One region of the Streptomyces sp. NPDC101225 genome, then DNA from elsewhere that is predicted to be linked to it. Evidence: riboswitches for the same ligand, from Rfam matches in the RefSeq annotation. Region 1 holds a riboswitch; each other region holds the start of a gene.
What was found. A riboswitch is a leader RNA that binds a small molecule or an ion and turns the genes downstream of it on or off. The one in region 1 is predicted to bind cyclic di-AMP.
Positions count from the first base shown of each region.

Region 2: it holds a riboswitch for cyclic di-AMP, as region 1 does, so the genes downstream of both, ACIRPX_RS25010 (transglycosylase SLT domain-containing protein) here and ACIRPX_RS17240 (C40 family peptidase) in region 1, are expected to answer to the same signal.
Region 3: it holds a riboswitch for cyclic di-AMP, as region 1 does, so the genes downstream of both, ACIRPX_RS40165 (M23 family metallopeptidase) here and ACIRPX_RS17240 (C40 family peptidase) in region 1, are expected to answer to the same signal.
Region 4: it holds a riboswitch for cyclic di-AMP, as region 1 does, so the genes downstream of both, ACIRPX_RS23785 (M23 family metallopeptidase) here and ACIRPX_RS17240 (C40 family peptidase) in region 1, are expected to answer to the same signal.

Region 1 is NZ_JBIWOE010000010.1:136,990-144,316, forward strand. It holds gene ACIRPX_RS17210 (adenosylmethionine--8-amino-7-oxononanoate transaminase) at 1-1,129, opposite strand, end outside; gene bioB (biotin synthase BioB) at 1,122-2,318, opposite strand; gene ACIRPX_RS17220 (8-amino-7-oxononanoate synthase) at 2,466-3,593, shown strand; gene ACIRPX_RS17225 (DUF397 domain-containing protein) at 3,635-3,862, opposite strand; gene ACIRPX_RS17230 (helix-turn-helix domain-containing protein) at 3,872-4,732, opposite strand; gene ACIRPX_RS17235 (ATP-binding protein) at 4,946-5,404, shown strand; gene ACIRPX_RS17240 (C40 family peptidase) at 5,695-6,168, opposite strand; cyclic di-AMP (ydaO/yuaA leader) riboswitch at 6,172-6,383, opposite strand; gene ACIRPX_RS17245 (hypothetical protein) at 6,721-7,029, opposite strand; gene ACIRPX_RS17250 (ATP-dependent Clp protease proteolytic subunit) at 7,038-7,327, opposite strand, start outside.
Region 2 is NZ_JBIWOE010000019.1:10,449-17,775, reverse strand. It holds gene ACIRPX_RS25025 (ATP-grasp domain-containing protein) at 23-1,270, shown strand; gene ACIRPX_RS25020 (FAD-dependent oxidoreductase) at 1,350-2,582, shown strand; gene ACIRPX_RS25015 (HAD family hydrolase) at 2,685-3,524, shown strand; gene ACIRPX_RS25010 (transglycosylase SLT domain-containing protein) at 3,565-4,047, opposite strand; cyclic di-AMP (ydaO/yuaA leader) riboswitch at 4,052-4,257, opposite strand; gene ACIRPX_RS25005 (polyprenyl synthetase family protein) at 5,146-6,156, shown strand; gene ACIRPX_RS25000 (CHRD domain-containing protein) at 6,312-7,325, shown strand.
Region 3 is NZ_JBIWOE010000050.1:18,674-26,000, reverse strand. It holds gene ribA (GTP cyclohydrolase II) at 259-900, opposite strand; gene ACIRPX_RS40180 (MarR family winged helix-turn-helix transcriptional regulator) at 1,008-1,523, opposite strand; gene ACIRPX_RS40175 (dihydrofolate reductase family protein) at 1,587-2,720, shown strand; tRNA gene ACIRPX_RS40170 (tRNA-Met) at 2,770-2,843, shown strand; cyclic di-AMP (ydaO/yuaA leader) riboswitch at 3,152-3,309, shown strand; gene ACIRPX_RS40165 (M23 family metallopeptidase) at 3,321-4,346, shown strand; gene ACIRPX_RS40160 (aldo/keto reductase) at 4,498-5,448, shown strand; gene ACIRPX_RS40155 (PrsW family intramembrane metalloprotease) at 5,489-6,859, opposite strand; gene trmB (tRNA (guanosine(46)-N7)-methyltransferase TrmB) at 6,930-7,327, opposite strand, start outside.
Region 4 is NZ_JBIWOE010000017.1:120,869-128,195, reverse strand. It holds gene ACIRPX_RS23810 (alkaline phosphatase family protein) at 1-190, opposite strand, end outside; gene ACIRPX_RS23805 (DUF5998 family protein) at 190-786, opposite strand; gene ACIRPX_RS23800 (GNAT family N-acetyltransferase) at 843-3,671, opposite strand; gene ACIRPX_RS23795 (HPr family phosphocarrier protein) at 3,879-4,160, shown strand; gene ACIRPX_RS23790 (GntR family transcriptional regulator) at 4,323-5,018, opposite strand; gene ACIRPX_RS23785 (M23 family metallopeptidase) at 5,206-5,982, opposite strand; cyclic di-AMP (ydaO/yuaA leader) riboswitch at 5,995-6,190, opposite strand; gene ACIRPX_RS23780 (M16 family metallopeptidase) at 6,389-7,327, opposite strand, start outside.

The sequences.
Region 1 (7,327 bases):
CCACGGCGTGATCCAGCTGGACCACGCCGATGGCGCCGAGGACGCGCACGTCCCGCACGCCCGGCAGCTCCAGCGCCGGCGCCAGCCCCGCCCGCAGCCCCGCCTCGATCCGCTTGACCTCCGCCAGCCAGTCCTGGCCGAGCAGCAGCTCGATCGAGGCGCAGGCGACGGAGGCGGCGAGCGGGTTGCCCATGAAGGTCGGGCCGTGGGCCAGGACCGGCACCTCGCCCCGCGAGATGCCCTCGGCCACCTTCGGCGTGCACAGGGTGGCCGCCATGGTCAGGTAGCCGCCGGTGAGCGCCTTGCCGACGCACATCACGTCCGGCGTCACGGCCGCGTGCCCGGCCGCGAACAGCGAGCCCGTACGGCCGAACCCGGTCGCGATCTCGTCGAACACCAGCAGGACGCCGTGCGCGTCGCACGCCTCGCGCAGCACCCGCAGATACGCGGGGGAGTGGAAGCGCATCCCGCCGGCGCCCTGCACCACCGGTTCCACGATCACGGCGGCCAGTTCGTCGGCGTGCCGCTCGATCGCCGCGCGCAGCCGCTGCGCGTACGAGTCGTCGTACTCGGCCGGAGGCGCGTCCACGAACACCTGCCGGGGCAGCACCCCGGTCCACAGCTCGTGCATCCCGCCCTCGGGGTCGCACACCGACATCGGCTGCCAGGTGTCGCCGTGGTAGCCGCCGCGCCAGGTCAGCAGCCGCCGTTTGGCGGGGCGGCCCAGCGAGCGCCAGTACTGCAGGCACATCTTGACCGCGACCTCGACCGACACCGAGCCGGAGTCGGCGAGGAAGACATGCTCCAGACCGTCGGGCGACATGTCGACAAGGAGCTTCGCGAGCCGGACGGCGGGCTCGTGCGTGAGCCCGCCGAACATCACATGGCTCATCCGGCCCAGCTGCTCGCGCGCGGCCTCGTTGAGCACCGGGTGGTTGTAGCCGTGGATCGCCGACCACCAGGAGGACATCCCGTCGACCAGCTCGCCCGAGCCGTCCGCCATGCGCAGCCGCACCCCGCTCGCCGACTCCACGACGAGCGGTTCGGCCCGGCCGGGCATGGGGCCGTACGGATGCCACACATGTCGCCGGTCCAGCTCCAGCAGGTCGGGGACGGGCAGGTCAGGCATTGGGCGCGAGGTCCGTTCCGGCACCGCGGCGGCGGACGGCGACCAGGTCGGAACGCAGCTCGCCCGCCGCGGGCACGGCCGCGGCCGTACCGCGCACGTCGCCGCCCTCGTGCGCCCCGCAGCCGGCGTCCTCGTGGGACCCGCAGCCGGCACCGGCGTGCGTACCGCACCCGCCGCCCGCCGTCGCCCGGTGCTCCGGCAGCGTCACCTCGCCGGCGCCCTCCACCTCGAACCCGGCGTCCGCGATCATCTCCAGGTCGGTCCGGCCCGCCTGGCCCTCACTGGTGAGGTAGTCGCCGAGGAAGATCGAGTTGGCGAGGTGCAGCGCGAGCGGCTGCATCGTGCGCAGATGCACCTCGCGGCCGCCCGCGATGCGCACCTCGACGTCCGGGCACACGAACCGCACCATCGCCAGGATGCGCAGGCAGCGCTGGGGGGTGAGGTGCCACTCCGTGGCCAGCGGGGTGCCCTCCATCGGGATCAGGAAGTTCACCGGCACCGAGTCCGGGTCCAGCTCGCGCAGCGAGAAGACGACGTCCACCAGGTCCTCGTCGCTCTCGCCCATGCCGGCGATCAGGCCCGAGCAGGCGGACAGCCCGGCCGCGTGCGCCTTGGACACCGTGTCCACCCGGTCGGCGTACGTGTGGGTGGTCGTGATGTCCCCGTACGTCGCCTCGGACGTGTTGAGGTTGTGGTTGTAGGCGTCCGCGCCGGCCTCACGCAGCCGCTCGGCCTGGCCGTCGGAGAGCAGGCCCAGGCAGGCGCACACCTCGACGTTCTCGTTCTCGCCCTTGATCGCCTTGATGGTGCCCGCGACCCGGTCGATGTCCCGGTCGGTCGGGCCGCGCCCGGAGGCCACCAGGCACACCCGCTTGGCGCCGCCGGCCAGTCCCGCGGCGGCGGCCTGCGAGGCCTGTTCGGGCTTGAGCCAGGTGTACTTGAGGATGTCGGCCTTCGAGCCCAGCCGCTGGGAGCAGTACGAGCAGTCCTCGGGACACAGGCCCGACTTGAGGTTGACGAGATAGTTGAGTTTCACCCGTCGGCCGAACCACTGCCGGCGCACCTTCCCGGCCGCGGCCACCACGTCGAGCACGTCGTCGTCCGACGTGGCGAGAACGGCCAGAGCTTCCTCGCGGGTCGGCAGCTCGCGCCGAAGCCCCTTGTCCACCAGCGTGTTCAGCAGGTCCATGAGAGCCGATCCTGTCCTACCGACCCGCTCGGGGCCAAGGAGAGATGGAACAAGAGAGTCACTTCGTCGTGTGTGTATTGCCACATCATGGGGTGGCGCGCGTCCGGCTAGTGTCTGTTCACTGCCTACAAAAGCCCCGGAGGAGTCATGGCGTTCGGCTGGATCGACGAACAGGCGCGGCAGCGCCGTCGCGCCGGACTCGTACGGACCCTGCGGCCGCGCCCCGCGGACTCCGCGCTCCTCGATCTCGCGAGCAACGACTACCTGGGTCTCGCCCGTCACCCGGAGGTCGCCGAGGGCGCGGCCGGTGCGGCGCGGACCTGGGGCGGCGGCGCGACGGGCTCCCGGCTCGTCACCGGCACCACCGAGCTCCACACCGAGCTGGAGCGGGAGCTCGCGGACTTCTGCGGCTTCGAGGCGGCCCTGGTCTTCTCCTCCGGCTACGCGGCCAACCTCGCCGCGGTCGCCACGCTGGCCCCGCACGGTTCGCTGATCGTCTCCGACGCGGGCAACCACGCCTCCCTGATCGACGGCTGCCGGCTGGCCCGGGGCACCCGGCAGGTGGTCGGGCACGCCGACCCGGAGGCCGTGCGCAAGGCGCTGCGGACGCACGAGGGTCCGGCCGTCGTGGTGTCGGACACCGTCTTCTCCGTCGACGGCGACGCGGCCCCGCTGGCCGAACTGGCCGCGGCCTGCCGTGAGCGCGGCGCGGGACTGCTCGTCGACGACGCCCACGGCCTGGGCGTCCTGGGCGAGGGCGGCCGCGGTGCCGCACAGGCCGCAGGGCTGGCGGGCGCGGACGACCTCGTCGTCACGGTCACGCTGTCGAAGTCGCTCGGCAGCCAGGGCGGAGCCGTCCTCGGTCCCGCCCGGGTCGTCGACCATCTGGTCAACGCGGCCCGGACGTTCATCTTCGACACGGGACTCGCGCCCGCCGCGGCGGGCGCGGCCCTCGCGGCCCTCCGGCTGCTGCGCCGCGAGCCGCAGCGGGCGGCACGGGCGCGCTCGGTGGCCGCAGAACTGCACGCACGGCTGACCGCCGCGGGGCATGAGGCGGTACGCCCGGACGCCGCGGTGGTCTCGGTGCGCGCGCCCTCCCCGGAACAGGCCGTGCGGTGGGCGGCCGACTGCCGTACGGCCGGCCTCGCCGTGGGGTGCTTCCGTCCTCCTTCGGTGCCCGACGGCATCTCACGGCTGAGGCTGACCGCCCGTGCGGACCTGACCGGGGCAGAGATCGAACGCGCTGTCCTGGTGATCGGCGAGACGCGACCATGAGTCGGCGTGACACGGCCGTGTGCCGCACGACGCAGGACTGATCAGGACACGACTGCGGCGGTGAAGTCCGTCCAGCTCCCGGGGGAGAAGAGCAGGGCGGGACCGCTCGGGTCCTTGGAGTCGCGCACGGCGAGCAGCCCGGCCAGGGGCCCGGAGCGCGGGCGCGCCGTTTCGACGCAGTTGTTGGCTCCGGTGCTGTAGCTGCTGCGCAGCCACCGCACGTCGTGCAGATCGTTGCTGGAAGGTACGTTCCGAGGCAGTGCGGACATGGTGCCTCCTTACGCGCCGTCACCTATCGCGGCGATGTAATCCAACGAGTCCTCGGGCGAAAGGGCGTGGGACTGGAGGTCCTTGAAGGCCTCGCTGTAAGCCCGGAGGTCTTCTTTCCGTTCCAGGTAGAGGCTACTCGTCAAGTGGTCGAGAACAACCACGTCCAGATCAGAAGTGCTCGAAAATGAGAAGATTACGAAAGGGCCGGTGACGCCGACATGCGCACCGGCGGCGAACGGCAGTACCTGCAGCCGCACTTGAGGCAGCTGCGCCGTGTCCAGCAGCCGCCGCAGCTGAAGCGCCATGACGTCGGGGCCGCCGACCTCCCGGCGCAGCACCGCCTCGTCGAGCACCGCGCTCAGGCTCAGCGGCCGGTCCGAGCGCAGCACGTCCTGCCTGGCCAGCCGGACCTCGACCAGGGCGTCGAGCCGGTCGTCGTCCGGTCCGCCGACCGCCGCCCTGGTCACCGCGCGTGCGTACTCGGGCGTCTGGAGCAGGCCGGGCACGACGGACGTCTCCAGCGTGCTCATCGCACTCGCCTGGGACTCCAGGCTGATGAAGTCCCGGTAGGTGGGCGGCAGCACCCCGCGATAGGCGTGCCACCAGTGGTGCCGGCCGCCGCTCTCGTCGGAACCCGCCAACACCAGGAGCAACTCCCGCAGTTGGGCGTCCGACACGGCGTAGACGTCGAGAAGTAACCGCACATCGGCCGGTTTCACCCCGCTGGCGCCGGTTTCGATGCGGCTCACCTTCGACTGGTGCCAGCCCGCGAGCCGGGCCGCCTCACCGCTCGTGAGCCCCGCACTCGCGCGCAACTCACGCAGTTCGGCGCCCAGCTTCCGGCGGCGCACCGCGGGACCGTGCTGCATGCGCTACTCCTTACTCCTTACGGGCCACCCAAATACGGTCTCCCGTCGCAGAGTTCACCGCATCGAGCGACAGATATATGCATATCTTGGTGGATCGCCACCCGTGACAGGCGCAGTAATGGCAGTCTGGCGACGAAGCACCAGTCCGGGACCGTACTCGAACCATCCGCTCCGTGTCGGACTCCGGCCCCGTGGGAAAGGGACGACCGCGCCATGGCAGACCATCTGGAAGCATCCGTCACTCTGCCGAGCGAGCCGGCCTCGGTCTCCGCGGCCCGTGGCTACGTGGTCGACACGCTCGCGGAGTGGGGCCTTCCAGCGAGCAGCGACACGGCCGAGACCGTCCGGCTCATCGTCTCCGAACTGGCCACCAACGCCGTACAGCACACCTTCGGGCAGTCACCCACCTTCACCGTGGACATCCAACTCCACCGTGACGAGGAACTGCGCATCGGCGTCACGGACTCCCACCCCCGCTTCCCGAAGCGACTGCCCGCCGCCGTCCAGCAGGACAACGGCCGGGGCATGGTGATCATCCGCTGGCTGGCCGCCGAGTGCGGCGGAAGACTGCGGGTGCGGCCCACCAGGGAGGGCGGCAAGACGGTCTCCATCGAACTTCCCTGGACCGCCCCCGCGCAGCCCGTGACGGCGGCGGGGCAGCAGGAGCCGTAGCGGAGCGGCGGGCCTCAGCCGGACGCGGCGGCGCGGCTGCGCGTCGTCACCTCGACCACCGGCAGCACGACCCGGTGGTGGTGGACGTCAGCACGCCCCTGCTCGGCCGTGGCGCACACGGCGGCGGGCGCGCCGGTCCGGCGACGCCGTGGTCGGCGCGCCCGAGCGGCGTCTCGGTGCGCGCGGTGCGGGGACGGTGCTCGGCCATGCCCCGCGGGTAACCCGTCGAGCCCGGGTCAGGCCCCGCGGGGGCGACGGCGTGTCAGGTCGCCCCCGCCCCCGCGGGAGAGTCAGCTGACCCGGCCGTACCAGACGCTCTTCGTCCAGATCTTCTGCAGCTTCACGACGTCGCCCGTCTTCGGGGCGTGCCAGATCTTCCCCTTCCCGGCGTAGATGCCCACGTGGTAGACGCTGTGGCCGGAGTGGAAGAACACGAGGTCTCCGGCCTTACGGTGTTTCGCGGAGACGTGGTGGGTCCGGTTGTACTGCTGGGCCGCCGTGCGGGGCAGTTTCTTGCCCGCCTTCTTGAACGAGTACAGCGTGAGCCCGGAGCAGTCGAACCTGTGCGGTCCCGCGGCTCCCCACTTGTAGGGAGAACCCTTTTTGGCGGCCGCGATGTGAAGTGCCTTCGTCGCCGACGTGGCGGCCGCGGCCTCGGAGGCGACACCCGGCACCACGACCGAGCCGCCCACCGCGGCGAGGGTGAGAGCCGAGGCCGTACCGGCCCGGACCATGAGCGACGGGACACGATTGAGCGCAGTCATGCGCAACCCTTCGTCAGCCGCCTGTGAAGGATGACCTGTCGGATTCGGGCTGGCGAAGTTGCCCGGCCGCTGACGCGGCTTCACCCCAAGGGCTGCTCGACCCGGCCATGGCGTGACCGTTCCGGCGACCCGTCGTGCTTGGGTCCTCCACTCCTGCCGATCCACTCCTGTCGACCAGTCATCCGGGCGGCGGCAGGACTCGGCGTCCGCCCGGATCGCCCCGCCGCTGCAGCGGGGGCTTGTCGTCAGACAGGGATCTTCGCCTACCGATGTCCGAAAATCCCAATGGAACCGGGGGTTTGTGTTGTTACTCACCACTCGCCCGTTCGGGTGGACACCCCTGTGTTCGAACCGGTGTTGAGGGCCCGGACGAGCCTCGGACCAGCGGCGGAACGCTCTGTTCCGCCCTGGGGCCGACGTGTTGCGCAACTCGGACCGTCGAAAAATTGGACCTGTGTCTACTCCGAAAGGCGGTACACCATTTGGTCCGTTTAGAGGCTGGTCCGGACGTCCCGCCGTCGAAACGCGATGTCCGGACCGTCCGAGCACGCGTCAACTGTCGGGGAGCGAGGGCACCGTGACCCGTGCGGTGCGCCGCTCGCCGTCCAGGACCCGCAGCGCGCGGATCAGCGTCGGCGCGTGCACCTCCGTCTCGCCGCGCTGGTGCATCAGCGCCAGCGCGTCGCGCAGCTCTGCCGCCTTGCTCACCAGCGCCTGCGCGGCCCGCAGTCCGCCGTAGGTGTCTCCGTGGTGTGCCGGATTGATGCGTCCGAGCAGGTCGACGACGTCGAGGTAACGGTCGATCAACTCGCCCTCGGCGCGGGTGAGGGCGGGCAGCGGAGGCAGTTCGGGTGGGAGCATCGGGCCGCTCACCGCCCGGTGGGCGGGGCCAGGGTGGCCGTGCGGCTGGTGACGATGCGGTCCACCAGCCCGTACTCCAGCGCCCCTTGGGCGTCGAGGATGTGGTCGCGCTCGATGTCGGCGCTCACCTGCTCGTGGCTGCGCCCGGTGTGCCGGACCAGCATCTCCTCGAGGCGCTCCCGCGTCCGCGTCAGCTCGTCGGCCTGGATGGCGAGATCGCTGGCCTGGCCCTGGACCGGTTCGTACAGCGCCGGCTGGTGGATCACCACCCGTGCGCCCGGCAGCGCCAGCCGCTTGC
Region 2 (7,327 bases), on a different contig from region 1:
CGTGGCCAGGAGCAGCGGCAGTGTGCCTTTTGACGCCGACCGTGATGTGCCCGGCCTGATCGTCAAGATCGGCGACTATCCGCTGCACCACGGCGGGGTCGGCGCGATCCGCAGTCTGGGTCGCCTCGGCGTGCCCATGTACGCGATCACCGAGGACCGCTACACACCCGCCGCCTCCTCCCGCTATCTCAAGAAGGCCTTCGTCTGGCCGACCACCGGCACGGAGGACCCGGAGCGCCTGGTGGAGGGGCTGATCCGGATCGGCCGCCGCATCGGCCGTCCCACCGTCCTCGTCCCGACCGACGAGGAGGCGGCCGTCCTCATCGCCGAGCACCAGGACGCGCTCGCCGGCCGCTTCCTCTTCCCGCCCGTCGAACCCGCCCTGCCGCGCCGCCTGGCGAGCAAGCAGGGCCTGCACGAACTTTGTGTGGAGCACGGCATCCCGAGCCCGACGGCCGCCTTCCCGCAGTCGCACGACGACATCGTGACCTTCGCCGACAAGGCCCGCTTCCCGGTGGTGGCCAAGAACCGGGAGGCGTTCCTGCGGCGCAGGCGGCCGGCGGTGAACGGTACGACGCGGATCGCCACCCGCGACGGCCTGCTGCTGCTCGCCCGCGACTGGGGCGAGCAGCCCGGCGTGATCCTCCAGGAGTACCTGCCGCGGGAGGAGGCGGAGGACTGGATCGTGCACGCCTACTTCGACCGGGACTGCACCCCGCTCGCCATGTTCACGGGCGTGAAGGTGCGCTCCTGGCCGCCGCACGCGGGGATGACGGCGAACGCGTACGTCGTCGACAATCCGGAACTCGCCGACCTCGCCGGCCGTTTCATCAAGCAGATCGGCTTCACCGGCATCATCGACCTCGACCTGCGCTTCGACCGGCGCGACGGGCAGTACAAGCTCCTCGACTTCAACCCGCGCATGGGCGCCCAGTTCCGGCTCTTCGAGAACGAGTCGGGGGTGGACGTGGTCCGCGCCATGCACCTGAATCTGACCGGACGCACCGTTCCGGAGGGGGAACAGCGGGCCGGCCACCGGTACATCGTGGAGAACATCGACCTGCCCGCCCTGCTCGCCTACCGCCGCAGCGGCTACACGACGCCGCACGCTCCGGCGCGCGCCAGCGGGACGGAGCTGGCCTGGCTCGCGGGTGACGACCCGCTGCCGTTCGTCACGATGCTCGCGCGCTTCGTGCGGCCGGGCGCGAAGCATCTGTATCAGCTGTGGCGGACCAACCGCCGCGGCAGCGGCACCGGCTCGACCAGCTAGGCGAGCAGCGAGGAGGAGCCCCGACCAGCTGCGAGGGCCGGACACGAAGTGGCGAAGTGACGTCCTGGGGAGGGACTTCGTGAGTCATCCGGTTGCAGTCATCGGCGCCGGGCCGTTCGGCCTGTCGACCGCCGCCCATCTCAAGGCCCGCGGCATCCCGGTGCGCGTCTTCGGCGACCCCATGGTCAGCTGGCGCGACCACATGCCCGCGGGCATGCTCCTGAAGTCGACCCCGGTCGCCTCCAGCATCGACGCCCCCCAGCCGGGCCACCGCCTCGCCGACTACTGCGACGCCGCCGGCATCAAGCGGCTGGTGACGGACGAGGACATCATCCCGGTCGAGACCTTCATCGGCTACGGCGAGTGGTTCCGGGACCGGCTCGTGCCCGAACTGGAGCAGGTGCGGGTGGTCTCGGTGGACCGGCACACCGCGGGCGGCTTCGAACTGAAGCTGGACTCGGGGGAGTTGTTCACCGCCCGCGCGGTCGTCGTGGCGACCGGCCTGTCCAGCCTCGCGCACCTGCCGGCGGAGCTGGCCGAGGCCGTCCCGGAGGGACCGGCACCCACGGGCCCGGTCTCCCACAGCTCCCAGGAGCACGACCTCACGCGCTACGCCGGCAAGGACCTGATCGTCGTCGGCGCCGGGCAGTCCGCGCTGGAGACGGCGGCGCTGGCGGCGGAGGCCGGAGCGCAGGTCCGGGTGGTCTCCCGCGGCCGCGGCAAGGTCGCCTTCGGGGCGCCGCCGTGGAAGCAGCCGAGGCTGCGCCCCGAGTCGCCCTTCGGCCGCGCCTGGTCCCTGTGGGCGCTCAGCTCCTACCCGCACCCCTACCGCCATCTCCCGGCCGCGGCCCGCCACTACCTGGTGCGCCGGGTGCTCGGCCCGCTCGGCGCATGGTGGCTGCGGGACCGTTTCCAGGGGAAGGTGCAGGTCAGCGAGGTCGACCGGATCGTGCGCGCGGACGCGTCCGAGGGCAGTCCGAGGCTGACGGTCCGCACGCTCGCGGGCCGCCCCGAGGACCTGTCCGCGGACCATGTGATCGCGGCCACCGGCTACCGGGTCGACATCGCAGCGATGGACTTCCTCGGGCACGGACTGCGCACGCGTCTGGCGGTGAGCCGGGGCACGCCCAGGCTGGGCGCGGGCTATGTCTCCTCGGTCCCGGGGCTGTACTTCACGGGCCTGCCGGCGGCGGCGTCGTACGGCCCGGTGATGCGCTTCGTGTGCGGCACGGAGTTCGCCTCGCCGAGGCTGGCCGCACACCTGGCGGCCTCCCATGGGCAGACCGGTGCCCCGGGCACCGGGCGGGGTTGAAGACCTGTCGGGGGCACGGGAGTTGAGCGGGGAGCGCGGTGGGCACCGTGGTCGTCCGGTTCGCGATGAGTCGGTGGCGCGTCCGGTCCGTATTCTCTGATCATGGCCGCACCCACCGCATATGCACTCATCGCCACCGACCTGGACGGCACGCTGCTCAGAGGCGACGACACGCTGTCCGACCGGTCCCTCGCCGCGCTCGCGCGGGTGGCCGAGACCGGCGCCCGGCACCTGGTCGTGACGGGCCGCCCGGCCCCCAGAGTGCGGCCGCTGCTCGACATCCTCGGCAGCACGGGGCTCGCGGTGTGCGGACAGGGCGCGCAGGTGTACGACGCCGGCGCGGACCGTCTGCTGTGGTCCGTCACCCTGGACCGGGAGCTGGCCGAGACCGCCCTCGGCAAGATCGAGGCCGAGGTGGGCCAGGTCTCCGCGGCCGTCGACCAGGACGGCGTGGACGGACTCACCCTCATCGAGCCCGGCTACCTGATGCCGCACCCCACGCTGCCGGCCGTACAGGTCGACCGGCGCGACGACCTGTGGTGCGCGCCCATCAGCAAGGTGCTGCTGCGCCATCCCGAGCTGTCCGACGACGAGTTGGCGGCGACGGCCCGCTCGGTGGTCGGTTCGCTGGCCACCGTCACCATGTCGGGACCAGGAACCGTCGAACTCCAGCCATGCGGCATCACCAAGGCGACGGGTCTGGCCCTGGCGGCCGCGCACCTGGGGCTCGGGCCGGGGGAGACCATCGCCTTCGGCGACATGCCCAACGACATCCCCATGTTCGACTGGGCGGCGCACGGCGTCGCCATGGCCAACGCCCATCCCGAACTCAAGGCCGTGGCCGACGAGATCACCCTGTCGAACGAGGACGACGGCATCGCCGTCGTCCTCGAGCGGCTGTTCTTCAGGCTGGAGGAGCTCAGTGGGAGCGGTGAGTTCTGAGGCCTCTCCGCCAGGTCCCGCAGGCCCCTCCCGGCCGGCTCTAGTAGGCGCCGTAGACGTTGTCGATCGACCCGTAGCGCGCGGCCGCGTACTTGCAGGCGGCGGTGATGTTGGCGACCGGGTCGTAGGGGTTCATCAGCGTGCCGGGCACGTGGTAGGCGAGGAAGGTCGGGTCGATGACCTGGAGCAGACCCTTGGAGGGGGTGCCGGCGAGCGCGTTCGAGTCCCAGTTGTTGATGGCGGCGGGGTTGCCCGAGGACTCGCGCATGACGTTGCGGTAGATGCCGTCGTACGAACCGGGGATGCCCTGCTGCGCCATGACCTGCAGGGAGGCCCGGATCCAGCCGTCGAGGTTGTCGGCGTAGCCCATGGAGGTCGCGGTGAGCGTCGTCGGCGTGGCCGCCGAGGCACTGGTCGCGCCGATGACCGGGAGGGCCAGAACGGCGGCACCGGTGCCGAGGACGGCGAGCTTGCGGGCGAGGCGGGAGTTCCTGGGACGACGATGCTGAGCGGCAGCAGACATGGGGGATTCCTCTCCGGCGCCTGCGAGGTGAGCTGTCGGGTTCGGGCGGGAGCTGCCCGGCCGCGCGGCCTTGCGGCGGCGCGGCTTCACCCCGAGCCGGTCCGGGGCGGTGCCCGGTCCGGCGACTTACCTGGGTCCCCCGCTCCTGCCGTGCGAGTGAGTTCGTCGATGGGTCGGCCGGGCTGCGGCAGGATTCGGCGTCTGCCCGACTGGCCGGGAACGTATGCGAGAGCACATGTCCGGAACAAGTGCCGGATTCACAGACCATGCCTATTGACCTTGGTCTGAGGCTTATGGGGCGCTTGATCCTTTGCTGCCGCCAATCCTCAACTGGCTTGCGGACGGCGGAAGAACGGAAGTGGCTGATGGACCGTCGGATCGCGGGGTGACGTGACCCAACTCACTGGCATCCGCAAGAGTGGCAAATCGGGCAATGAGCCCAACTCATGTTCAACCAGCCGTCCATGGGATCCGCCGCCCCCAAGTCCGGTGACGGGCCGCCGTTTCGGCCTCGGTGCAGATCGCCTTATTGAAGGTGAAAACGGACGAACCAGGGTCATCCGTTCCGGACCGCCCGGCCGTGCGTCCGCCGGTACGTCCGCTGCTGTGCCCGCCTCCGTGCCCTCGCCCGTGTCCGCTTCCGTGTCCTCGTCCGTGCTCGCCTCCGTGTCGCCTCTGTGTCCTCGCCCGTGCTCGCCTCTGCGTCCTCCGCCGTGGCCGCCTCCGTGCGTCGCGCCGCATCCGCCGCCGTGTCCGTGCATGCGTTCGCCCGGATGTCCGCCGGGGCGGAACCTCTCATGTGGTGCAGATCGTTCTCATGGCGGTCGTCCTCTGGAGGGGTGAAGTCACGAGAGTCTTCGGGACACGGGCCGCCACCTCCCGCCGGGGCGGCCGACGCGCCGATAGACAAGTCGGCAGATATCCGCTCATATGAGGCGATCAAAAACATAGCGGTCGTGATCCGATACCGCCCGTGGTGGACGGGTGGGCGGCATGGGTGATCGAAAGGTGACCGGATACGCTGACTTGAGTGATGGCAACGACCTATCGACAAACCGCGTGAACCGCAGGTAGACACCAGCAGACAGGAGACCCCTCGTGACCGTCGTCGGGCCGTTCGGGCTGAGCGTGCGGGACCAGGCTCTGGAAGCCGATGTCCAGGCCGGATTGGCGGCTGTCGAGGAGGGTTTGCTCGAAGCCACCAAGAGTGAGGTCCCCTTCATCACGGAGGCCGCCCAGCACCTGGTGCGGGCCGGCGGCAAGCGGTTCCGCCCCTTGCTGGTGATGCTCGCCGCGCAGTTCGGCGACCCGTACGCGCCGGGTGTCGTCCCCTCGGCCGTGGTGGTGGAGCTGACCCACCTGGCGACGCTGTACCACGACGACGTGATGGACGAGGCGGCCGTGCGGCGCGGCGTGGACAGCGCCAACGCCCGCTGGGGCAACTCGGTCGCGGTCCTCACCGGCGACTTCCTCTTCGCGCGCGCCTCGCACATCCTGGCCGACCTCGGGCCCGAGGCGGTCCGGGTGCAGGCCGAGGCGTTCGAGCGCCTGGTCACCGGCCAGATCCTGGAGACGGCGGGGCCGCAGGACGGGCGGGACCCGGTCGACCACTACCTGGACGTGCTGGGAGGCAAGACCGGCTCGCTGGTGGCCGTCTCGTGCCGCTTCGGGGCGATGATGTCGGGCGCCGACGAGACGGTCGTGGACGTGCTGACGCAGTACGGCGAGCGGCTGGGCGTCGCCTTCCAGCTGGCGGACGACGTGCTGGACATCGCGTCCGAATCGCGCGAGTCGGGCAAGACGCCGGGGACCGACCTCCGCGAGGGCATCCCCACCCTGCCGGTGCTGCGGCTGCGGGAGCGGGCGGAGCGGCTGGGTCTGGCCGAGGACATCGCCCTGTGCGAGCTGCTGGACTCCGACCTCAGCGGTGACGCACGGCTCGAGGAGGCGCTGGCCGGGCTGCGGGCGCACCCCGCGCTGGAGCAGGCCCGCCGCGACACCGTGCGCTATGCCGAGGACGCGCGGGCGGCGCTGGCCCCGCTGGTGGAGTGCGACGCGAAGCTGGCGCTGATGGAGATGTGCGACGCGGTGGTGCACCGGGCCGGCTGAGCCGGTCCTGGCCGTGCGGGGGTGAGGCCCGCCCGTACGGTGATACAGGTCACAACTCTGGACTGAGTCTAATCTGAGATCTCTTCCGTAGTCATCCACAGAAGGCCGACGCAGGGGGTGTCGGCCGCTCTACGGGGAGAAAAATCATCATGGGCATGAATGCGACGTTCTCGAAGCGCCGTAGGAGCCTGATCGTCACCGCTGTCGCGGTGGCCGCCGCCGGCGGTGTCGCCGCCGCGGTGATTCCCGCCTTCGCCGCCTCGGGCACCCGCGCCGACCACGCGGGGCACGCCGGCGGCAGGGGCGGGCGGAGCATCGTGAGCCAGAGCGGGACCGTGTCCGGCGGCACCGGGGGATCCGTCCTCGTCGCCGGCCTCCGGGGAGCCGACGAGGTTCCCGTGGCGGGCGGGCCGGCCGTCGGGGACCAGGACGGCGCCGCGCTGGAGTTCATCGAGGTGAAGGGGGACAAGGTGTCCGTGGCCGTGACCTGGCGCGGCACCGGCAGGCCGACGATGCTCCACATCCACCAGGGCGCCAAGGGCACCAACGGCGGCGTCAAGGTCGACCTCACCGGCCTGCTGAAGCACAGCGGGCGGCACAGCGTCGTGGGGACCGTGAAGGTCGGCGACCCCGGCCTGCTCGCGGCCCTCACGTCCGACCCCGGTTCCTTCTACGCCAACCTGCACACCGCCGAGTTCCCCGGCGGAGCCGTCCGCGGCCAGCTCCACAAGGTCACGGTCGCCGGCTTCGACTTCCGTAGCGCCCTGCACAACGTCGAGGCGTCGGTGGTCAAGGGCAGGCAGATCTACGCGTGCGAGCCGGCCGACGGCGGCGGCCACGCCTTCGCCCAGCGGGACGTGCGCGCCCTGCTCGGCGGCGGCATCCGGCACAGCTTCGTCGCACCCAACTCCGGTACGCCGCAGTGGGTCGCGCCGGACGGCAGCGCGGTGACCGGGGCCGTCCTGTCCAGGACGCCGAACGGCGACGGCAACATCCCCGAGCTCGACCTCAAGGCCACGCGCTCGGGCAGGCACCACGGCCTGCTGGCGGACACCGCCGAGATCCTGCGGCTCAACACCGTCGGCGGAGCCGCCCCGGCCGGCTCCTGCACGCCCGGCACCGTCACCGGCGTCCCCTACAAGGCGGACTACGTCTTCCTGCGGAGCTGACG
Region 3 (7,327 bases), on a different contig from region 1:
CATGCCGGAACTTCTCCCGGGGGTTGTGCAGTGGTGGGAATAGGGTGACCTATTTACCTGGCCAAAGGGAATCTAAGCAGCCTGCGTGTGCGGGGTGCAGCCGACTTGAGGAACATCAGAGGTTGACCGGCCGACGATTTTCTTCACATCGGACGCATCCTGAATTGCCCGGCTTCGAGCGAGGTATGCATATACCTGAGTCTTCGGGTGGCGTTTATACCCCGGGCGTCGGTCGTCGCCGCCCCGCACCAATTCCGGTCAGCCCGCGCTGCGTTCCGTCAGCCGGGCGAGCGGCAGCGTGTGCTGGGTCTGGAGGACCTTGGCGCGCAGATAGCGGACGTTGTGGGCCGTGGTGAAGACCCCGGTGGGGACGCGGTCGCGGACGTCGATGCCGAGGTCGCGCAGCTGGCCTGCCTTGTCGGGGTTGTTGGAGAGCAGGTCGAGGGCGTCGATGCCCAGGGCCCGCAGCATCTGCGCGGCCGCCGTGTAGTCGCGGTCGTCCTCGGGCAGCCCGAGGGCCGCGTTCGCGGCGTAGGTGTCGAGGCCCTGGTCCTGGAGGGCGTAGGCGTCGAGCTTGTTGTAGAGGCCGATCCCGCGGCCCTCCTGGCGCAGGTACAGCAGCACCCCGCCGCGGTCCGCTATCCGCTCGACCGCCTCGCGCAGCTGGGGGCCGCAGTCGCAGCGCGCCGAGCCGAACACGTCGCCCGTCAGGCACTCGGAATGCAGCCGGACCAGGGGTGTCGTGCCGGGGGCCGGGTCGCCGAGCACGAGGGCCACGTGCTCCTGGCCGTCGGTCAGACCGTGGAAGGTGACCAGTTCGGCGTCGGTGCTGTAGCCGTCCTGGAAGCGCAGCGGTACCCGGACACGGGCGCGCGGGGTGGCGGCGGGGAAGTCGGGCATGCGGGGTCTCCCGGGTCCGGTCGGCATCTGCTTCAGATTTGAAGCAGATCTACGCCGCAGGACACTACCCCTGCTTTAAATTTGAAGCAACCGTCCTGCGGCGCGGCTCACGAGCAGGGGCCGGAGGAGCGCCGCCGCCACGGGACGTCCTCCGCGGCGGGGCGCTCCGCGTCGCTCTCCAGCGCCTGCGCGATCCCCGAGAAGATGTCCTCCAGCTGCTCGACCTGCTGGGGGGTCAGCCGGTCGAAGAGCAGGGAGCGTACGGTCTCCACATGTCCCGGCGCCGTCCGCTCCAGCACGGCCATCCCCTCGTCCGTCAGCGTGGCGAAGCTGCTGCGTTTGTCCCACTGGCAGTCCTCGCGGCGGATCAGGCCGTCCTTCTCCAGCCGGGTCACGGCGTACGTCAGCCGGCTGCGGGTGATCTTCGACTTCTCGGCGAGGTCGGTCATGCGCAGGCTGCGCCCCGGTGCCTCGGAGAGGTTGGCCAGGATGGAGTAGTACAGGTGCGGCATGCCGGCGTCCTGCTGGAGCTGCCGGTCGATCGCGTCCTCCAGGAGGTGCGTCGCGGCGATGTACGCGCGCCAGGCGCGCTGCTCCTTGGAGGTGAGCCAGCGAGTCGTCATGGCCCCAGTGTAGGTTTGTTTCAAACTTGAACCAAGCGGTCCGTCCGAGAGTGAGCGCGTCCGATGCCGTACCCCCACGTCCTGCTGTCCGCCGCCGTCTCGCTCGACGGCTACCTCGACGACACCGGCCCCGAACGCCTGCTGCTCTCCAGCCCCGCCGACTTCGACCGCGTGGACGAGGTGCGGGCCTCGGCCGACGCGATCCTCGTCGGCGCCGGCACCCTCCGCGCCGACAACCCCCGGCTGCTGGTCAACGCGCCGCGGCGGCGGGCCGCGCGGGTCGCGGCGGGGCGGCCGGAGTATCCCCTCAAGGTCACCGTCAGCGGCTCCGGCGAACTGGACCCGGACGCGAGGTTCTGGCACACCGGCGGCGACAGGCTCCTGTACACGACCGACAAGGGCGCCGAGCGGGCCCGCGCGCTCGGCCTCGCCGCCGACGTCGTCTCGCTCGGCCCCGACCTCGACTGGCGCACGCTCCTCGCGCATCTGCACGACGAGCGCGGCGTGCGCCGCCTGATGGTGGAGGGCGGCGGCACGGTCCACACCCAGCTGCTCCAGCAGGGTCTCGCCGACGAACTCCAGCTCGTCCTCGCCCCGCTCCTCGTGGGCGACCCGCACGCGCCCCGCCTCTTCGGCCCCGGCGCCTACCAGGGCGGCCGCCTGCGCCTGACGGAGACCCGGCGGATCGAGGACGTCGTGCTCATGCGCTACGAGCCCACCGCCCCCGGGGCCGGCCCGCTGCCCACCGCCGCCGACCACCGCTGGCTGGCCCTCGCCTGTGAGCTGGCGGCCCTGTGCCCGCCCTCCCGCACGGCCTTCAGCGTGGGGGCGGTGATCGTCGCCGCCGACGGCACCGAGCTCGCCCGCGGCCACTCGCGCGAGGGCGGCGACCCCGTCGCGCACGCCGAGGAGGCGGCCCTGGCCAAGCTCGGCCCGGCCGATCCGAGGCTGGCGTCGGCCACGGTCTACAGCAGCCTGGAGCCCTGCACCCGCCGCGCCTCCCGGCCGAGGCCGTGCGCCCGGCTGATCCTCGACGCGGGTGTACGGCGGGTGGTCACGGCCTGGCGCGAGCCCGACACCTTCGTCGCCGGCGCGGACGGCAGCGGCCTGCTGGCGGCCCAGGGCGTCGAGGTGGTCGTACTGGAGGAACACGAGGAGCAGGCCAAGGCGCCCAACCGTCATCTGCCGGGCTTCTGAGCCGTGGCGCCGGCAGTCCCGCGGATGGCGTATGCTGGTCACACACCGACGCGGGGTGGAGCAGCTCGGTAGCTCGCTGGGCTCATAACCCAGAGGTCGCAGGTTCAAATCCTGTCCCCGCTACTCAAGGCCCAGGGCCGGAATCCGGAAACGGATTCCGGCCCTGGGTGTTTTCCGCCCGGAAGGCCCGTCACCGGCTGTTGTCACCCGCGGTGACCGGGCGACCGCTTTCCGCATCACGACTGACACACCGTCAGAACGGGTGGGGTTTCCGGGGCGCGGTCAACTCGCCCGTTTTTCGCCTCTCTTGGCCCCTACGTCCAGGCCAAGAAGCATTAATGATCAAGCAGAACAGCTTGGAATCGGCACCCCGGGTCTATTAACGTTCGATAACGCAGCGCGGTCGTCCCAGCCGTCACAAGAGGCGGCTCCGTGCGCACGTGCCGAATCCCGCAAGGGAACCGGGGAACCACCACCCAGGGGTGAATCGCGTGGACACCGTCGTGGAGCCACGACTGGTATACGCGCGTAGGAGACCTTCCTGCTCCGAACCCGTCAGCTAACCCGGTAGGCGAGAAGGAAGGAAAGGAGCGCGCCCACGTGGCGTCCAACCCGCCTGCCCCGGCAGCACCGTTCGTGCCGAGCACCGAGCCCTTCGGCTTCCCCGGTCCCCGTTCCGACGAGGGTCCGTGGGAGGAGTGGAACCCCACCGAGGAGTCCCTCCGCCCGGTCCGCGGCCGGCACCGCGTCGCCAAGCAGCGCGGCGGCGGACTCGCCCGCAGCTCCACGGTCCTCGGCGTCGGCGTCATAGCCGCCGTCGGCGCGGGCGGCATGGCCAGCGCCAACACCGGCAAGCCCCCGGTGTCCATCTCCATGCCCGATCTGGGCTCCGTGGGCCACATGTTCGGTGGCTCGGCCGAGACGCCCAAGGGCTCGGCCACCGCGCTCAGCACCGTCGGAGTCAGCACCGAGGACACCGAGCAGGGCGCCCAGGACGCCGGTCAGGCACTGCGCGACCGCATCATGGCGCAGGCCGAGAGCCAGCAGGTCCAGGTCGAGAGCAAGGCCCAGTCCGTCACCGAGGCGGCCCTCGCCAAGCAGGTCGACGACGCCGCCGCGAAGGCGGAGAAGGAGGCGGCCGCCAAGGCCGCCGCCGCCAAGGAGAAGGCCGAGGCGGAGGCCAAGAAGGCGGCCGAGGCCGCGCGCCTGGCCGAACTGGCCAAGCAGTACACGCTCCCGGTCGTGTCCTACACGATCACCGGCACCTTCGGGCAGGCCGGCTCCATGTGGTCCTCCGGCTACCACACGGGCCTGGACTTCGCCGCCCCCACGGGCACGCCCATCAAGGCCGTCCACAGCGGCACCGTCACCGAGGCCGGCTGGGCCGGGTCCTACGGCTACCGCACGATCGTGACCCTGGACGACGGCACGGAGCTGTGGTTCTGCCACCAGTCGTCGATCAGTGTGAGCGTGGGCCAGAAGGTCAGCACCGGCGAGGTCATCGGCCGCGTCGGCGCCACCGGCAACGTGACCGGGCCGCACCTGCACCTCGAGGTCCACCCGAACGGCCAGGCCGAGGCCATCGACCCGATGACGTGGCTGCGCGGCAAGGGCCTCACCCCCTGATCCAGGCCGGGACCCCGGTGGTCCCGGCGTCTCCCCCGACGCCAGGACCACGGCGCGGGTGCGCGCGTCCGCCGTGCCCCCGCCGCCGGTTTACGTGATCTTTGCGGCGCCGGTGGAATGGGCTGCCCCGGCGCGGTCGTTGACGTGGAGCATGACTTCCCCTTCTCCGCGCAGGCTCGGCTCCTCCGGCCTCGACGTCTTCCCGCTCTGCCTCGGCGGCAACGTCTTCGGCTGGACCGCCGACGAGGCCGAGTCCTTCGCCGTCCTCGACGCCTACGCGGCCGCGGGCGGCAACTTCCTCGACACCGCCGACTCCTATTCGGCGTGGGCCGACGGCAACCGGGGCGGCGAGTCCGAGACGATCATCGGCAGGTGGGTCAGGGCGCGCGGCAACCGTGACGACATGGTCATCGCGACCAAGGTCAGCCAGCACCCCGAGTTCCCGGGCCTGACGGCCGCCACCGTCAAGGCCGCCGCGGACGCCTCCCTGCGCCGCCTGGGCACCGGTCACATCGACCTCTACTACACGCACTTCGACAAGCCCGAGGTGCCGGTCGAGGAGATCGTCGGCGCCCTCGACGACCTGGTGCGGGCCGGCAAGGTGCGGCACATCGCCGCCTCCAACATCTCACCCGGCCGGCTGCGCGCGTCCCTCGACTTCTCCGACCGCGAGGGCCTGGCCAAGTACGTGGCGCTGCAGCCCCACTACAACCTCGTCTCGCGCGACACCTACGAGGGCGAACTCCAGGAGGTGGCCGCGCGCCACGGCCTCGCGGCCGTGCCGTACTACGCCCTGGCGGCCGGCTTCCTCACCGGCAAGTACCGGCCCGGCAGCACCGTCGACAGCGCGCGGGCGGGCCGGGTGGCGCAGTACCTGGACGGCGAGCGGGGCCGGCGGGTGCTGACCGCGCTCGACGAGATCGCCCAGGCCCACGACGCCGCGGTGCCCACGGTCGCCCTGGCCTGGCTCGCCGCCCGGCCGACGGTCGTCGCGCCGATCGCGTCCGCCCGCACGGTGGAGCAGCTGCCGGCCCTGCTGGCGGTGGGGGAGCTGACCCTCACGGACGCCGAACTCGCGCGGCTGACACAGGCGTCGGCCTGATCACACGGCCGGGCATGCCCTGGTCCCCTGAGTCAGGAGACTAGGACTGGTACGGGTTGTACGCGGGATTCGGGATCGCCGGATACCCGTACACCCCGTACACCGGCCAGGGCGGCGCGACCACGGGCACCACGGGTGCCGTCGCGCGCGCCGCGTGGTCCAGCGCCGGGCGGGCCACCTCGCGGCGGCGCCACAGCTCGTACAGCAGCTCCCGCTCCCTGACGACGAAGTCCGCGCCGGCACGGCCGCGGCGTCCCCGGTGCCGCAGGAAGGCCAGGGAGGTCGCGTACGCCTCGTACTGGGTGACCTGCTGCGCGGCCGGCCGGCCGCCGTAGTGGGCGGCGTAGTCGCGGGCCAGCCGGCGGGCCCGCATCGAGCCGAGCGCGTAGGGCTCGGCGGGGGAGAGCCAGCCGGCGACGGCGTAGGCGGGCAGTTCCTCGCGCACGGTGCGCAGTTCGCGCTGGCGTGTCCAGATCACCAGCCAGGTCAGCAGGCCGAACGCCGGGACCATGAAGGCGGCGTAGACGGCGAAGAACCCGTACTCGCCGAAGGCCGACGAGCCGTTCCAGATCGCGTGCATGCCCATCGCGAGCAGCAGGCCGGAGAGCGGGACGAGGATCCGCCGCAGCTGCCGGTGCTCCGGGGAGACCGCGGCGAGGCCGAAGCCGATGCCGGTCAGCACGGTGAAGAGGGGGTGCGCGAACGGCGACATGATGATGCGCACGAAGAAGGTCGCGGCTGTGACGGAGGCGATGCCGCGCTCGCCGGTGAGCTGGTCGGTGCCGAAGGCGGTGCCCAGATAGAGGATGTTCTCGGTGAACGCGAAGCCGGTGGCGGTGACACCGGCTATGACGACGCCGTCCACGACCCCGGTGAAGTCCCGTCTGCGGAACAGGAAGACCAGCAGGACGGCCGCCGCCTTCGCCGACTCCTCGACGATGGGCGCTATCACGGTCGCGCCGAGGGTGTCGGCGCTGGACGGATCGGCCGTCGCCGTCGCTATCCACTTCGTGGCGAAGCTGTTGGCGACGATGGCTATCAGCGCCGCCGCGCAGGCCCCCCAGGCGAAGGCGAACACCAGGTTGCGCCAGGGGCCGGGGGCGACGCGGTCGAGCCAGCGGAAGGCGGCCACGAGCAGGGGCACGGGCAGCACGGCCAGTCCCAGCCCCACCAGGAACCCTTCGGTGCCGGTCTGCTTGCGCACCAGGGCCAGGATGACGAGCCCGGAGAGTGCGAGAAGAGCACTGAGTGCGCCGTACCGCACCCTCCCCCAAGCCCTCGACTGCGCTCGGCCCCGGGGGGACCCCCACCGCCGCCACCAGGGCACATGCTTGAGCGCACCACCGGCCGAGGCGCCGGCCGGGCCGCCGGGCTGCGGCGGATGCGTCGGGTACGGGGGACTGCTGGCCACGGCATTGACCCTAACGAGGCAGGGCGCCGCCCGCGACGGTACGTCGGATGGCCCGCGCGGCCGAAGGGGTTCAGGCGCCGGTGGAGGGCTGGTTGCGGTGCTGTACGCGACGGAAGAGCAGGTCGTTCACGACATGACCCTTCTCCAGACCCTGGCCCTCGAAACGGGTCAGCGGCCGGAAGTCGGGACGCGGCGCGAAACCGCCGTCCGCCTGTGTGTTCTCGAACGCCGGGTGCGCGCCCAGCACCTCGAGCATCTTTTCGGCGTACGGCTCCCAGTCGGTCGCGCAGTGCACGATGCCGCCGGGTCTGACGCGGGCCGCCACGAGGTCGAGGAATTCCGGCTGGATCAGCCGCCGCTTGTGGTGCCGCTTCTTGGGCCAGGGGTCGGGGAAGTACACGCGCAGCCCGTCCAGCGAGTCCGGGCGCAGCATCTCGCGCAGCAGGATGATGGCGTCCCCGTTGCCCA
Region 4 (7,327 bases), on a different contig from region 1:
TCGTGTCCGGTACGCCCATGCCCGCGGCCAGCGTGGGCAGCAGGTCGGCGAGCGAACCGCTGCCGTATGCGGGCAGCGGCGCGGAACCGACGGCGAGGGGTTCGGGGTGACCGTCCCAGGAGGCGGAATCGGCAGGTGTGGGCACGGAGCGCCCTCGATCATGGGCTGAGGGGGGAGACGGGTGGGCCATCAGCGGCTGGTGTCCGCGGTCGCCTCGGAGAGGGACTGGGCGAAGGCGAGCGCCTGGCGCACCGTCTCCGGGCCGTCCCCGGCCTCGCTGACGCGCAGGCTGAGGTCGTCCGCCGTCGAGTTGCCCGTGTACCCGTGGTCCGCCTCGCAGTTGGGGTCGCCGCAGGTGGCCGGTTCGAGGTCGATGCGGGAGACGGCGCCCCAGCCGATGGTGAGGACGACCTCGCGGGGCAGCGTGCCCGGCTGGTACTGCTCCGGATTGGCGACCACGCGGCTGACCACGACCGACGAGATCCGGCCGAGCTTGACCGACTCCGTCGAGGTCGTGGCGTACGGCGTCGGGGAGGTGTCGTCCGCCGCCTGCTCGTCGGTGTGGCTGACGATGAAGCGGTTGCCGGTGAGGACGAGCACGGTCACGTGCCGCCGCACCTCGTTCTGGTCGAACGTCGTCTCCTGGTGGACCAGGTACGACCGGACGGGCTCGCCGCCCACGGCGGCCTCCACCGCCTCGGCCACGAGGGCCGGGTAGTAGCCGCTGCGCTCGATCGCCGCACGCAGCCCCTGGGTCGTCGTACTGGTCTTGGCCATGACGTCCATCCTAAAGGGGTGCGCCGACTGCGAGGCACCGGTCATGCGGTGCGCGTGTGCACGTCTCAGTAGAGGGGGAGCGTGCGCGGACCGAGGTCGCCCCGGGCGGGCGGCGGCGCGAGACGGACCGAGGCGCCGAGAACGGTCAGGCCACGCGGCGCGACCACGACGGGCTCCAGGGTCACCGCCACGACCTCCGGGTGATCGTCGACCAGGCGGGACACCCGCAGCAGCAGCTCCTCCAGCGCAGGCGTGTCGACCGGTGTCGAGCCGCGCCAGCCGAACAGCAGCGGCGCCGTCCGGATCGAGCGGATCAGCGAGGTCGCCTCCCGGTCGGTGACCGGGACCAGCCGGTGCGCCATGTCGCCGAGCAGCTGGGAGGCGGCTCCGGCCAGCCCGAAGGACAGGACGGCCCCGGCCGCGGGGTCGATGACGGCCCGCACGACGGTGTCCACGCCGCGTGGTGCCATCTGCTGCACCACGGGCCGAAGCTCCTCCGGCTTGCCGAACAGCTCGGTCAATTCGGCGTACGCCCGCCGCAGTTGCTCTTCGTCGGCGAGGTCCAGCCGTACGCCGCCCAGGTCGGCGCGGTGGCGCAGGTGCGGGGCGGTGGCCTTGAGGGCGACGGGGTAACCGAGGTCCGCGGCGGCGCGGGCGGCGTCGTCCGGGGTGAAGGCGGGGACGGCCTTGCGCACGGCGATGCCGTACCGGCCGAGCAGCTCGTGGGTCTCCTCGGTGCCGAGCGTGAGCCCCTGGCCGCGCGCGAGCATCCCGTCGACGAGCCGGGCCGCTCCCTTCTCGTCGATGTCCTCGTACTCGGGCACCTTGCCGGGCTCGGCCGCCTCGCGCCGCCACTGGGCGTAGTGCACGGCCTCGGCCAGGGCGCGGACCGCGCGCTCGGCCGCGGGGTAGGCGGGGATGAGCCGGGGGCCGGTGTCGGGCGCGGCGGGTTCCTGGGGGCGCACCGGTGGCGGCAGCTGCTGCGAGGGGCGGAGCCGGCGGGCTCCGGAGGCTTTGGCGTGCGGCTCGGGCGCGGTGCTCGTCGCGGCCGACAGTGCCTCGGCGAGGCCGCCGAGTTCCACGTGCACCACGAGCACCGGCTTGCCCGGGACCTGTTCGGCCGCCGAGCGCAGCGCCTCCGCGAGCTCGGCGTCCCCCGGCGAGCCCTCACCGATCGCCGGGATCGCGGTCACCACCACGGCGTCGCACGTGTCGTCCGCCAGGGCGCGCGCGAGCGCCGCGTGGAAGTCGCCCGCCGACGCCTGCGTGGTCAGGTCGAGCGGCCGCAGGGGCCGCAGCCCTTCGGACAGGCAGGCGTCGTAGGTGAGCAGGCCCAGTGATTCGGAGTTGCCGAGGATCGCCACGCGCGGTCCCGCCGGCAGCGGCTGGCGTGCGAGCAGCAGGCCCGCGTCGACCAGCTCGGTGATGGTGTCCACCCGGATGACCCCGGCCTGTCTGAGCAGTGCGGAGACCGTCGCGTGCGGCAGCTGCGTGGCCCGGACGGCGTGCCCCTGGGGTGCGGAGCCGGCACCCTGGACCACGACCAGCGGCTTGGCGGCCGCGGTCCGCCGGGCGAGGCGGGTGAACTTGCGCGGGTTGCCGATGGACTCCAGGTACATGAGGACGACGTCGGTGTCCGGGTCGTCGTACCAGAACTGGAGCACGTCGTTGCCGGACACGTCGGCGCGGTTGCCGGACGACACGAAGGTCGAGACGCCCGTGACCCCGGTGACTCCGCCGCCGCGGCGCTGCAGCCGGGACAGCAGCGCGATGCCGATGGCCCCGGACTGGGCGAACAGCCCGATCCGGCCGGGTCGGGGCATGTCGGGGGCGAGGGAGGCGTTCAGCCGCGTCCCGGGCGACGTGTTGATGATGCCGAAGGCGTTCGGGCCGACGATCCGCATGCCGTACGTACGCGCGTGCCGTACGAGTTCGCGCTGGCGCTCGCGCCCCTCGGGCCCGCTCTCGGCGTATCCGGCGGAGACGACGACCAGCCCCTGCACGCCGTGTTCGCCGCACTCGGTGACGACCTCCGGCACGTGGTCGGCGGGGACGGCGACCACCGCGAGGTCGACGGGCCCCCCGATGTCCCGCACCGAGCGGTGGGCGGGCACCCCGTCGAGCTCCTTGAGCTCTTCGGGCAGCGCCTTGTTCACGGCGTACAGCGCCCCGGTGAAGCCGGCGTCCCGGATGTTGTCGAGGATGCTGCGGCCCACGCCTCCGGGCGTGCGGCCGGCGCCGACGACGGCGACGGAGCCGGGCAGGAGCAGCCGCCGTACGGACCGGCCCTCGGCGCGCTGCTCCCGCGCGCGCTGCACGGCGAGCGACCGGTCGGTGGGCTCGATGCCGAACTCCAGGTGGACGACGCCGTCCTCGAAGCTGCGCTTCTGGGTGTAGCCGGCGTCGGTGAAGACCTTGATCATCTTGACGTTGGCCGGGAGCACCTCGGCGGTGAAGCGGCGGATGCCCCGCTCACGGGCGACCGCGGCGACGTGTTCGAGGAGCGCGGAGGCGACGCCGCGCCCCTGGTGGGCGTCCTGGACGAGGAAGGCCACCTCGGCCTCGTCGGCCGGTGCCGACGCGGGCATTCCGTCGGCGCCGATGCGGTCGTAGCGTACGGTGGCGATGAACTCGCCGCCGACCGTGGCCGCGAGTCCCACCCGGTCCACAAAGTCGTGGTGCGTGAAGCGGTGGACGTCCTTGGCGGACAGACGAGGGTACGGCGCGAAGAAGCGGTAGTACTTCGACTCGTCCGAGACCTGCTCGTAGAAGCTGACCAGGCGCTCGGCGTCATCAACGGTGATGGGGCGGACGCGCGCGGTGCCGCCGTCGCGCAGCACCACGTCGGCTTCCCAGTGGGCGGGGTACTCATGCCGGTCCGACGAGGTCTGCATGGGGCCCAGAGTACGGCTCGCGTCCGACAACGGCGCGAGGCAGTCTGTGGGAAGGACGGCAGTCGCCGAGAACAGAACAAGGACGCACGTCGGGCCGAGGCCGCGGTCCGACGGCCCACCCCCGGCGGAGCGGAGGACCGCTCCGCACATGCTTCACGTTGTGGGAAACTGGTCTAGACAACCCTGAACACCGAAGGGCAGCATCACATGGCTGAGCGCCGCGTCAACGTCGGCTGGGCCGAGGGCCTCCACGCCCGCCCCGCTTCCATCTTCGTCCGGGCCGCCACGGCCGCAGGTATCCCGGTGACGATCGCCAAGGCCGACGGCAACCCCGTCAACGCGGCCTCCATGCTGGCCGTCCTGGGCCTCGGCGCCCAGGGGGGCGAGGAGATCGTCCTCGCCTCCGACGCCGAGGGTGCCGACGCGGCGCTCGACCGGCTGGCGAAGCTGGTCTCCGAGGGGCTCGAGGAACTCCCCGAGACCGTCTGATCCCGGCACCGCGGAAGGGCTCGTCCGAATTATCGGACGAGCCCTTCACATTTCCCCCCGGCGGCCCGACAGAAATTCCGATCAACGCCGGTGGAATTCTCAGCCAGGGCAGCAGAAATAACCCCCCGGCCAATTCCACCCCCTTTGTATACGGCGCGCATGTTAATGGCGCGGGCCCGTCACGTTTACGGCATGTTGCGAGGTCCTCACAGGGTCGGCGCGATCGCCGCCGGGAGCGAACCGCAGCCGGTGCGCCGCACTGGAGCGCTCGGTGTGCAGGGTCGTGATCGCCCGCGCGCGCTCGCCGTCGCCGCGGGCCACGGCGTCGACGATCGCGCCGTGCTCCGCCCAGGACTCCACGGGGCTGGCGGGCGCCTCCTCGGTGTACATCCAGGCGATCTTGTGCCGCAGCTGGGTCAGCATCGAGGTCAGGGCCGGACTGCCGGACGCCTGGGCGAGAGTCTCGTGGAACCAGCCCTCCAGGGAGCGCAGATCCTCACTGGTGCCCCGCCTGGCCCGCTCCTGCCCCAGCCGGACCAGGCCGCGCAGGACCTTGAGGTGGGCCTCGGTGCGCCGCTGGGCGGCCCGGGAGGCGGCGAGCGGCTCCAGGAGCACACGCATCTCCAGCAGGTCGGCGGCCTCCTGCTCGTTCGGTTCCGCCACGCAGGCGCCCGCGTGCCGCCGGGTCACCACGAAGCCCTCCGCCTCCAGGGTGCGCAGCGCCTCGCGCACGGGGACGCGCGAGACACCGTAGCGGCGGGCGAGGAGTTCCTCGGTGAGCCGGCTGCCGCGCTCGTAGACACCCGCGACGATGTCGTCCCGGATCGCTGTGCACACCGAGTGCGCCGGAATACGCATGACCGACCTCCGACTTAATCCCCGTGAAACGCCAATGATTGACGTGTGTTCCGGTGACTCTATTGCACGGGGCCGGAATTTCCGACGGCGGGCCGGAATCCATGGATATTTTTTGGACACCGGGGCCGGCGAAACCGAAAGGCCCCGGCCGGGAGGCCGGGGCCGGGGGAGGTCGCGCGGAGGTTCGTCAGACGCCGACGCCGTGCGAGCGCAGGTAGGCGACGGGGTCGATGTCCGAGCCGTACTCGGGCGTCGTGCGGGCCTCGAAGTGCAGGTGCGGCCCGGTGGTGTTGCCGGTCGAGCCGGACAGGCCTATGTGCTGCCCCGGGGTGACCGTCTGGCCGGCCGAGACACCGATGGACGACAGGTGGCCGTACTGGGTGTACGTGCCGTCGTGCATCCTGATGACGATCTCGTTGCCGTAGGCGCCGCCCCAGCCGGTCCGGACGACGGTGCCGGCGCCGACGGCGTGCACGACCGTGCCGCTCGCCGCGTGGAAGTCGATGCCCGTGTGGCTGCCGGAGGACCACAGGGAGCCACCGGTCTTGTAGCCCGTCGACACGTACGAGTGCGACACCGGGGCGACGAAGCGGTTCAGGCGCCTGCGCTCGGCCGCACGGGCCGCGCGTTCCTCGGCCGCACGCTCCGCCTTGGCCTTCGCGGCGGCCTTCAGGCGCGCGGCCTCCTCGGCGGCCTTCTTGCGGGCGGCCTCCTCGGCGGCGTGCTTCTGGGCCTCGGCCTGGGCGTCGATCTGGTCGGCGATCGCGTTGCCGATGGTGATGACGGGGTTGAGCCCGGTCTGCTCGAAGGAGTGGTCGACGGAGTTCCCGGCGGCGAACGAGGGGGCGGCGAGAGTGCCGACGACGCCGGTCGTGGCGAGGGCCGCGACCCCGGCGGCCCTGACGGTGCCGCGCTTGATCATGCTGGGACGACGGTGCTTCCCGGTGGCGCAGTTGAACGCCATGAACTGGCTGGTCCTTTCCTTCCCTCTCGCCTACCGGGTTAGCTGACGGGTTCGGAGCAGGAAGGTCTCCTACGGACCCCCTCGCCGGTGCGCGGGCGTCCGATTCACCCCAAGGACTCGGATCCCGCCGGCCGCGACGGCGGCGACGGAAGGGTGGGTCCCCGGCTCCCCTGGCTCGCGCCGTACGGGGACTCGGCGATGGCTGTCCGGTGCCGCGGGCGCGGCGCACTGCCTGACGAACAGCCCGGAAGACGCTAGGCAGAGCCGTCTTCAATCCCCAAACGGATCCCGGCTTTTGTAGCGCATCCCACAGGGCAGACGGGCAACTCTCCCCCAATTCGGACATACGAGGGCCCTGGTGACACATCCGTCACCAGGGCCCTCACGCGTGCGTGCCCCGTACTCGCTACTCGGCGGACACCACGGTGACTTCGCCGATGCCCAGAGCCGCGACCGGCTCCTTGATCTGGCTCGCGTCACCGACGAGGACCGTGACCAGGCGGTCCACCGGGAAGGCGCTCACGGCGGCCGCGGTGGCCTCCACGGTGCCGGTGGCGGCGAGCTGCTGATAGAGCGTCGCCTGGTAGTCGTCGGGCAGGTGCTGCTCGACCTGGTCGGCCAGCGTGCTCGCCACGGCCGCCGCGGTCTCGTACTTCAGCGGCGCCACCCCGACGAGGTTCTGCACGGCGACGTCGCGCTCGGCGTCCGTCAGGCCGCCCTCGGCCAGCGTGCGCAGCACCGTCCACAGATCCTGCAGTGCCGGGCCGGTGTTGGGCGTGTCGACGGAGCCGCTGATGGCGAGCATCGCCGCACCCGTGCCGTCCGGGGCGGACCTGAGGACCTGGCCGAAGGCGCGCACACCGTAGGTGTAGCCCTTCTCCTCGCGCAGGACGCGGTCCAGACGGGAGGTGAGGGTGCCGCCCAGGCAGTACGTGCCGAGCACCTGCGCGGGCCAGACGCGGTCGTGCCGGTCGGCGCCGACGCGGCCGATGAGCAGCTGCGTCTGGACGGCGCCGGGGCGGTCCACGATGACCACGCGCCCGGTGTCGTCGGCGGTCACCGGCGGCACCGGGCGCGGCTCGGCCGAGGAGCCCGTCCAGGCGCCCAGGGTGTCGCCGAGCAGCGCGTCCAGGTCGATGCCGGTGAGGTCGCCGACGACCACCGCGGTGGCGGTGGCGGGCCGGACGTGACGGTCGTAGAAGGCGCGTACGGCCGCGGCGTCGATCTTCTCGACCGTCTCCTCGGTGCCCTGGCGCGGGCGCGACATGCGCGAGGCCGCCGGGAACAGCTGCTTGGAGAGCTCCTTGGCCGCCCGGCGGGAGGGGTTGGCCAGCTCGTGCGGGAT